DNA from 3 places in the Micromonospora pisi genome. Region 2 is predicted to be linked to each of the others. Evidence: riboswitches for the same ligand, from Rfam matches in the RefSeq annotation. Region 2 holds a riboswitch; each other region holds the start of a gene.
The links. Region 2 has a riboswitch for cyclic di-AMP ahead of BDK92_RS17500 (C40 family peptidase). Riboswitches for the same ligand answer to the same signal wherever they lie in the genome.

Region 1 (2,239 bases), 1.2 Mb from region 2:
GCGTTGCGGACCAGGAACGCGGTCAGGTTGTTGCCGTACAACCTCTGCGCGTTGGTGCTCGCGGGGGCGAAGCCGCTCTTCAGCAGCGACCAGTCGCAGGCCCGGCCCTTGGGGTGCTCGAACGGCCCCCCGTTGCGGTGACAGCCGACGAAGAGGTTGAAGCCGGCCTTCTTCACCTCGTTGTACGCGTGCAGCGTGCGCGGGGTGATGCAGCCGCTGGTGGTCGGGTCGTTCTTGCTGCACGACTCCTTCGGCCAGCCACCGCTGGCCGTACGCGGTGCCGGTGCGGCCACCGCCGAGGTGGCACTGACCAGGCCGTTGGTCAGTTTTTTGCCGCCGACCAGGGCGAACGCCTTTTCGGCGTCCGACTTCTGTCGGGCGATCACGGCCTGCTGCTTCTCCTGCTCCTTGACCTCGGCATCGGCCAGGGCCTTGGCACGGTCGGCCAGTTCGCGAGCGGCGTTGAGTTCGTGCAGTTTCTGGTCGTTGACCGCGTTCATCTCGTCGAGCGCGACCGCCCGTTGGAGGAACGAGTCCGGTGACGCGCTGTTGAGCAGCACCGAGACCGCACCGAGCTTTCCGGTCCGGTAGGTGCGGGTGGCGATCTCGGTGACCTGTGGGGTCAACTCCTCGATCTGGGCCTCGGCCTTCTGGAGTTCGGCGGCGAGAACCCCCTGGCGCTTCTTTGACGCCTCGAGCGCGGCCTTGGCGTCGAGGAAGCGGCGGCCGGTCTGCTCCAGGACCTCGCTCAACAGCTGGCCGTCGGACTCGGCCGGCGCCGGTGGCGTGGCGGGCGCGGCCTGGGCCGCGGCGGAGAACGGCACCAGCAGGAGGGAAGCGGTGAGCAGAGCCAGGGCAGGGGTGAACCATCGGCGGAGGGGTGCCGTCATGCAGGATCCTTCCGTTGGTCGCCGACCGGGTTAGCTGACGGGTTCGGGATGGAAGTGATCCCTACCGCTTTCGCGGATTCACCCCGGGTACTCGGTTCCCCGGTTCGTCCATGGACGATTAGGCGACGGTCCCGCCGGCACCGGTTGGCGCCGATTGGCGTTGACCGCGAAGAATCCTACCGCGTGGATCGACATCTTGTGCACGCCCCGACCCGTACGAAAAGCGTTATGGGACAACGACTTTCGGTTATCATCCGCGTATTCGACAACGGCGTGTACCGCGGGTAATGGTGGTGCCGGGGATTGTCGTGTCAGCGGTTGCCGCCGCGTTTGCGGGACGGCTGCGTGTTTCGCGCCGACTGATTGGCGACCGCCTTTCGGGCCGCCGCCGCTCGTCGGGCGGCGGCGGAGGTGGCCGGACGACGGCGGTTCGCCGGGCCGGTGTTGATCCGGGCACCCCGTTTCGGTCGAACCACCAGGAAGACCATTGCCGCCACCGCGACCAGCAACAACACCGGCAGCAACCAGGTCATCACTCCACTGTCGCCGGTGGTGCCGCTGGCGTTCCCGGTGGGTGGCGGGGGCGGCGCGGTGGTGTGGGTGCTGGTGGTGCTGCCGGGATTCGCCGAGGACGGCGGCTCCGGGTTCTCGGCGGCGGCCACCAGCGCCGGATCGGCGGAGTTGGTTGGCGGGCTCCAGCCCTGCGGTGCGGCGGTCGGCGTACCGGAGTAGGTGAACTTGACCGTGCCGCGTACCGGTTCCCGGTCCGAGGCGACCGAGAGGTAGCTGGCGGTGTACTCACCCTTCTCCGGCCAGTGCGCCACCTGCACCAACGCGGCGTAGCCCGTGTGGTAGAGGCGCGGCTCCCACTTCCCGTTGACCAGGAACAGCTCGGTCACCGGGCGGTCGAGTCGTTTGTCCAGGCCGGGCCGCCAACCGGCGTCGACCCGTACGCCGCTCGGCGCGGTCACGGTGAAGTACGCGTTCGCCGCGGGCGCCTCGGTGAAGTAGAGCTCCAGCGCCTGCTTCGGTTGCGAGACAGTGGCGCCGGCCACCGGATCGGAGATCGCCAACTGTCCGTGCGCGGAGGCCGGCGACCCGGCCACGACGAGCGCGACCGCAGCGCCGAGAACGACGGCGAGCAGGCGGCATGCCGCGTGGACGGTAACCATCCGGGTCGATCGCATCGGCCCATCATGGTGGCTTCCGCTGTGCCCGGCAAGACGCTACAGTCGCTTCCCAACGTCTCGGGACCGGCCTGTCAGGGGAGATGTCGATGTTGCCCGCTATCGGCCGCCGCCGCGCGCTGGCCGCGCTGACCGGTGCGATCCTGCTCTCCGTCGCCGGTA
Region 2 (2,239 bases):
TGGAGGGCAAGTCGAGCCTGGGTCGGCTGGGCCTGCTCACCCACTCGACCGCCGGCTTCATCGACCCCGGCTTCTCCGGCCACGTCACGCTGGAACTCTCCAACGTGGCCAACCTGCCGATCACCCTCTGGCCCGGCATGAAGATCGGCCAGCTCTGCATCTTCCGGCTCTCGTCGCCGGCCGAGCACCCCTACGGCTCCGCCGTGTACGGCTCCCGCTACCAGGGCCAACGCGGCCCTACCCCCAGCCGTTCCTGGCAACGTTGGCAGACCTGGCCCACCCGCTGACCCTCCCTTCGCCCTAGGGCAGGTCCGCGCTGACGGAGATCCATCAGCGCGGACCTGCCCTGGATCGGCGGCGCAGGGGAGCGGGGGGGGAGGGGGTCAGGTGGGGCGGCCGAAGCTGTGGACGGTTGCGGTGTCGAGGCGCTTCATCTTGACCGGCTCACCGGCCTGGGAGGCGTGCACCACCCAGCCGTCGCCGACGTACATCCCGACATGGTGCAGGTCGGCGTAGTAGAACACCAGGTCGCCGGGGCGCAGTTCGGCCTGCTTGACGTACGCGGTGACCCGACGCTGGGCAGCCGCGTTGTGCGGCAGGGTCACGCCCGCCTTCGCCCAGGCGGCGAGCATCAGCCCGGAGCAGTCGTAGGTGTTCGGACCCGCGGCGCCCCAGACGTACATCTTGCCGATCTGCGCACAGGCGAACTTGACCGCGACGCCGGACGGACCGCCGGGATAACTCGACGGGCAGGGGGCTGGGCGGAGCGGGCCGCCGCCACCGTTGCCGTAGACCTTCAGCCGCAGCTTCTGCAACCGGTCGATCTCGGTGTCGATCTGCTTCTTCTTCGCGGCCAGGTCCGCCTCGGTCCGGGTGAGCTGCGCGACCAGGGTGTCCAGTGGTGCCTTCTGGGCCGCGAGCTGCTCCTTGAGGTCGACCACCGCCTGGACATCGTGCTGCTGACGGCGGGCGAACTGGTCGAGGATGGTGAGCTGGTCGGCGAGCATGGTCGGCGAGTCCGTGGTCAGGATCGCGTTGATCGCGGAGGCGTTGTCCCCCTTGTACGCCCGGACGGCCATGTTGCTGACCTTGCCCATGGCCTGGTCGATCTGGAGTTGCAGCGGTTGGATCCGCTTGGCCAGCGCGTCTGCCTGCTTCTTCTTGACGGCCAGGTCCTGGCGGGTCGCGTTGGCCTTCTCGATGGTCGGCTCTAGCTGGTTCCACGCCACGTCGATCTGCTTCTCGATCTCGGTGACCGACGGTTCGGCGTGAGCTGCGGTGGCACCGAGCAGAACAGCGGCGACACCGGCTATCGCGGCGAGTACGGAGGTACGGATGGGCCAACGGGTACGCGACCGGGTCATGTCCGGGTCGACCAGAGTCGACCGGAGGGACCTCGGCCGCGGGGCATGGCTAGCCACCGGGGTGGGCGCTCCTTCTTCCGGAACCGCCTACCGGGTTAGCTGACGGGTTCGGGCGGGAAGAGTGCGCCCTACCGCGAATATTCGCGGATTCACCCCGAGGTGTTGGTTCCCCGGTTCGTCGAAAACGATTCGGCGGGCCGAGCCGGTGCCACCCGGGCTGGGTGATCTGGTGCCGTCTCGGCGATCTCCCACAGTAGGAACGCTGTTATGGCTGTGCAACCCGTGACTGGAGTTGAACCGTTCCGTATATCAGACAATTACTTAGGGTGTGTCACCGTCGACAAAGGAGAGGCCCCTTGCTAACGGCGCCACCGCCAGCAAGGGGCCTGTCCTGACAAACTCGGGCAATTGCTGTTACTCAGCCAGGCCGACGGAACCCGGCGACCGGCATCACGTCAATCTTTGTCATCTTCACCGGCTGACCGGATTGCGGTGCGTGCACCATTAATCCGTTACCGACGTACATGCCGACGTGGTGCAGATCACCGTAGAAGAAGACGAGGTCGCCGGCGCGGGCGTTGGCCCGGCTGATCACCTGGCCCTCGTTCCACTGGGCACCCGTGTAGTGGGTGAGCTTCACGCCGGCCTTGCCCCAGGCGTACTGGGTGAGTCCGGAACAGTCGAAGTTGCTCGGCCCGGTCGCGCCCCAGACGTACATCTTGCCGATCTGCGCGCAGGCGGTCTTGACGGCGGTGCCGGCGGGGCCACCGGGGTACACCGCCGGACACGGCCCGATCCGCAACGCACCACCGGAGCTGCTCGACCCGTACGCGGTGAGCCGCAGCTTCTCCAGCCGGTTGATCTCGGCGTCGATC
Region 3 (2,239 bases), 300 kb from region 2:
GGGCTGATCGCCATCGCCCTGACCCAGACCACGGATTTCCTGTTCAACGGCGCGGCGGACGAGTTCGCCCGGCTCGCGATCGAGGCGTAGTCGGTCCGGTCCCCGCCTTACCCCAGTGACTTCAGATCCGGTGGCACGGGCGCGGCGAGCGGATAGTCCGGGTCACGACCGGCCCGTACCTCGATCGCCCAGCGCAGTTGGGCGCAGCCGTCCGGGGTGCAGCAGGCGCAGGTGCCGGGGGCATAGGAGGTGCCCCGGTCCTCGTGCTGGGCGATGGTCATCGCGGCCGCCTCCCAGATCCCGGCCCGGGTCAGCGGTTCGTCGACGCGGCTCATGGAGCTGACACCTGACGTGGCATGGCCAACACCTGGACCCTCCGTTCGGCGCGCGGGCGCGCGGTGACCGACTCGTAATGGCGACTAGGGATACAACCGACCAATTGGACCTTGCGGTCATCTGTCTTCGCCTGGTCGGCGTGGGCCATGGTCACGACAGTGTCAACGCACGCATCCGTGGATGGTTGTGGCAAGGCGCTGACCGGCCCGCTGGTACGGATGGCCCCGGGCGCCGACCAGAACGGTCGGAGCCCGGGGCCGGGGGGAGGGTGGGTCAGGCTGAGTAGCCCCGGGTGGCCATCCAGTTGGCCAGGTCGATGGTGGTCATCCAGTAGGAGCTGACCCCGTTGACGAACGCCGGGTCGGCGATCTGGACGGTCCGACCGTTGTCGCGGTAGCCGACCACGGTCAGGTAGTGGCCGCCGTCGTACGCGTGCCAGCCGCCTTCGGTGTCGGTCGCCGAGCCGACGATGTTCGCCACGACCGCGTACCCGTTGCTGATCGCGTGTACGACGTCAGCCTGGAGTTGGTCCATCTGGGCCGGGGACGGCGCGCCGGGGATGAAGGTGCTCCGGTAGAAGTCGGTCTTGGCGAGCTGGTTCAGGCCACGCGTGGTGTCGTCGGCCGAGTTGGTGCCGTTGCCGGTGGTGCCCAGGGCGGCAGCCACCTCGTCCTGGCTCGGTGACCGGTCGCGTGCGGTGAGGGCGATCCGGGTGGCTGCCGGCCCGCAGTACCAACCGTTGATCTGCGCCTCGTACTCGTAGTCGAGCACCTTCGACGCGGGCGGCGCCTTCTTGGCCGGCTTGGCCGGGGCCTTGGTGGTGGCGGGTGGGGTCGACGGCGGAGCGCTGGGCGCCGCCGAGGTGACGGTCGGCGCCGGCGCCTCCGGGGCGGGGGCCATCTCGCCGGCGGCCTGGCCGCCGATCTTCTCGGCGACGGCGACGGTCGACGGGTTCTCCGCCTGGACCGGTCCGTGGCCCTGGGTGAGCAGAATTCCGGTGGTGAGGCCCACCGCGAGGACCGCGGCGGAGACGACGCTGGCCCGGTACGGGCTGGCGGTCACGATGCGACGCAGTCGCAGTTGCTGACGATGCTTCATTGAATTTCCTCCGCAGATGTGCCGATCTGCGATCGGGGGCACATGTTTCGGGATGGCGTTATGTCTCTGCCGGGGCCAATCGCGTGACGAGTGCGCGCAAAGGGTCCGGCGGCAGTAGCCGCCAGCCCGGTGGGCCGGATCGGGGTGTGCTGATCCGCCACCACAGATGCGGTGGAATGCGTTACCGGATGACCGAGCACGACAAATGAATGCCGTACGTTTCCGTATCACCTACCGGTCACGCGCGTACTCGCGTCACCGACCGCGCGCGTTGCTCGCGTCGACGGTCGTACGCCTGCGCCCTAGTGATCCAGCGTGTTGGGCCGCGCCTCGGTGCGGGCGGACCAGGGCAGGTGTCGGGGGACGTGGCCGAGGGAGGGGCCACGGCAGATACTGCGCTGCACGGAGCATGTTCTCCTTCCGAGACCGCCTACCGGGTTAGCTGACGGATTCGGGCGGGAAGCTCGCCCTACCGCGAACCAAAGGTTCGCGGATTCACCCCATGACTACTGTGGGTCCCCGGCTCGTAACAATTACGACTCAGCGGGTCTGTTCCGGTGTCACCCGCGGTGACTATTGGCCGGACCAGACGGGCTGACGTTACTGGGCCGCATCTGCTCCTGCCAACCCCGCTTGGCCTGCAAAAACCGTGACCCATGCCGCTGTTGTGGTCGATCTGTGAGCACCGTTTCATGATCACGGAAAGTATTTGTTGCCCCGCTGAGCGGTTTGACTGGGGTGGCCGTGCCCCCTTGCCTACCGGAGGCAATGGATGTCGCATTTGCGAATGGGGTGGCCACGCTCG

Region 1: it holds a riboswitch for cyclic di-AMP, as region 2 does, so the genes downstream of both, BDK92_RS12095 (coiled-coil domain-containing protein) here and BDK92_RS17500 (C40 family peptidase) in region 2, are expected to answer to the same signal.
Region 3: it holds a riboswitch for cyclic di-AMP, as region 2 does, so the genes downstream of both, BDK92_RS18725 (C39 family peptidase) here and BDK92_RS17500 (C40 family peptidase) in region 2, are expected to answer to the same signal.

What each region holds. Positions count from the first base shown of each region.
Region 1 is NZ_RBKT01000001.1:2,945,131-2,947,369, reverse strand. It holds gene BDK92_RS12095 (coiled-coil domain-containing protein) at 1-890, opposite strand, end outside; cyclic di-AMP (ydaO/yuaA leader) riboswitch at 894-1,025, opposite strand; gene BDK92_RS12090 (copper resistance CopC family protein) at 1,202-2,077, opposite strand; gene BDK92_RS12085 (hypothetical protein) at 2,167-2,239, shown strand, end outside.
Region 2 is NZ_RBKT01000001.1:4,132,547-4,134,785, forward strand. It holds gene dcd (dCTP deaminase) at 1-287, shown strand, start outside; gene BDK92_RS17500 (C40 family peptidase) at 384-1,364, opposite strand; cyclic di-AMP (ydaO/yuaA leader) riboswitch at 1,434-1,569, opposite strand; gene BDK92_RS17505 (C40 family peptidase) at 1,783-2,239, opposite strand, start outside.
Region 3 is NZ_RBKT01000001.1:4,427,711-4,429,949, forward strand. It holds gene BDK92_RS18715 (serine hydrolase domain-containing protein) at 1-90, shown strand, start outside; gene BDK92_RS18720 (hypothetical protein) at 108-335, opposite strand; gene BDK92_RS18725 (C39 family peptidase) at 610-1,434, opposite strand; cyclic di-AMP (ydaO/yuaA leader) riboswitch at 1,847-1,990, opposite strand.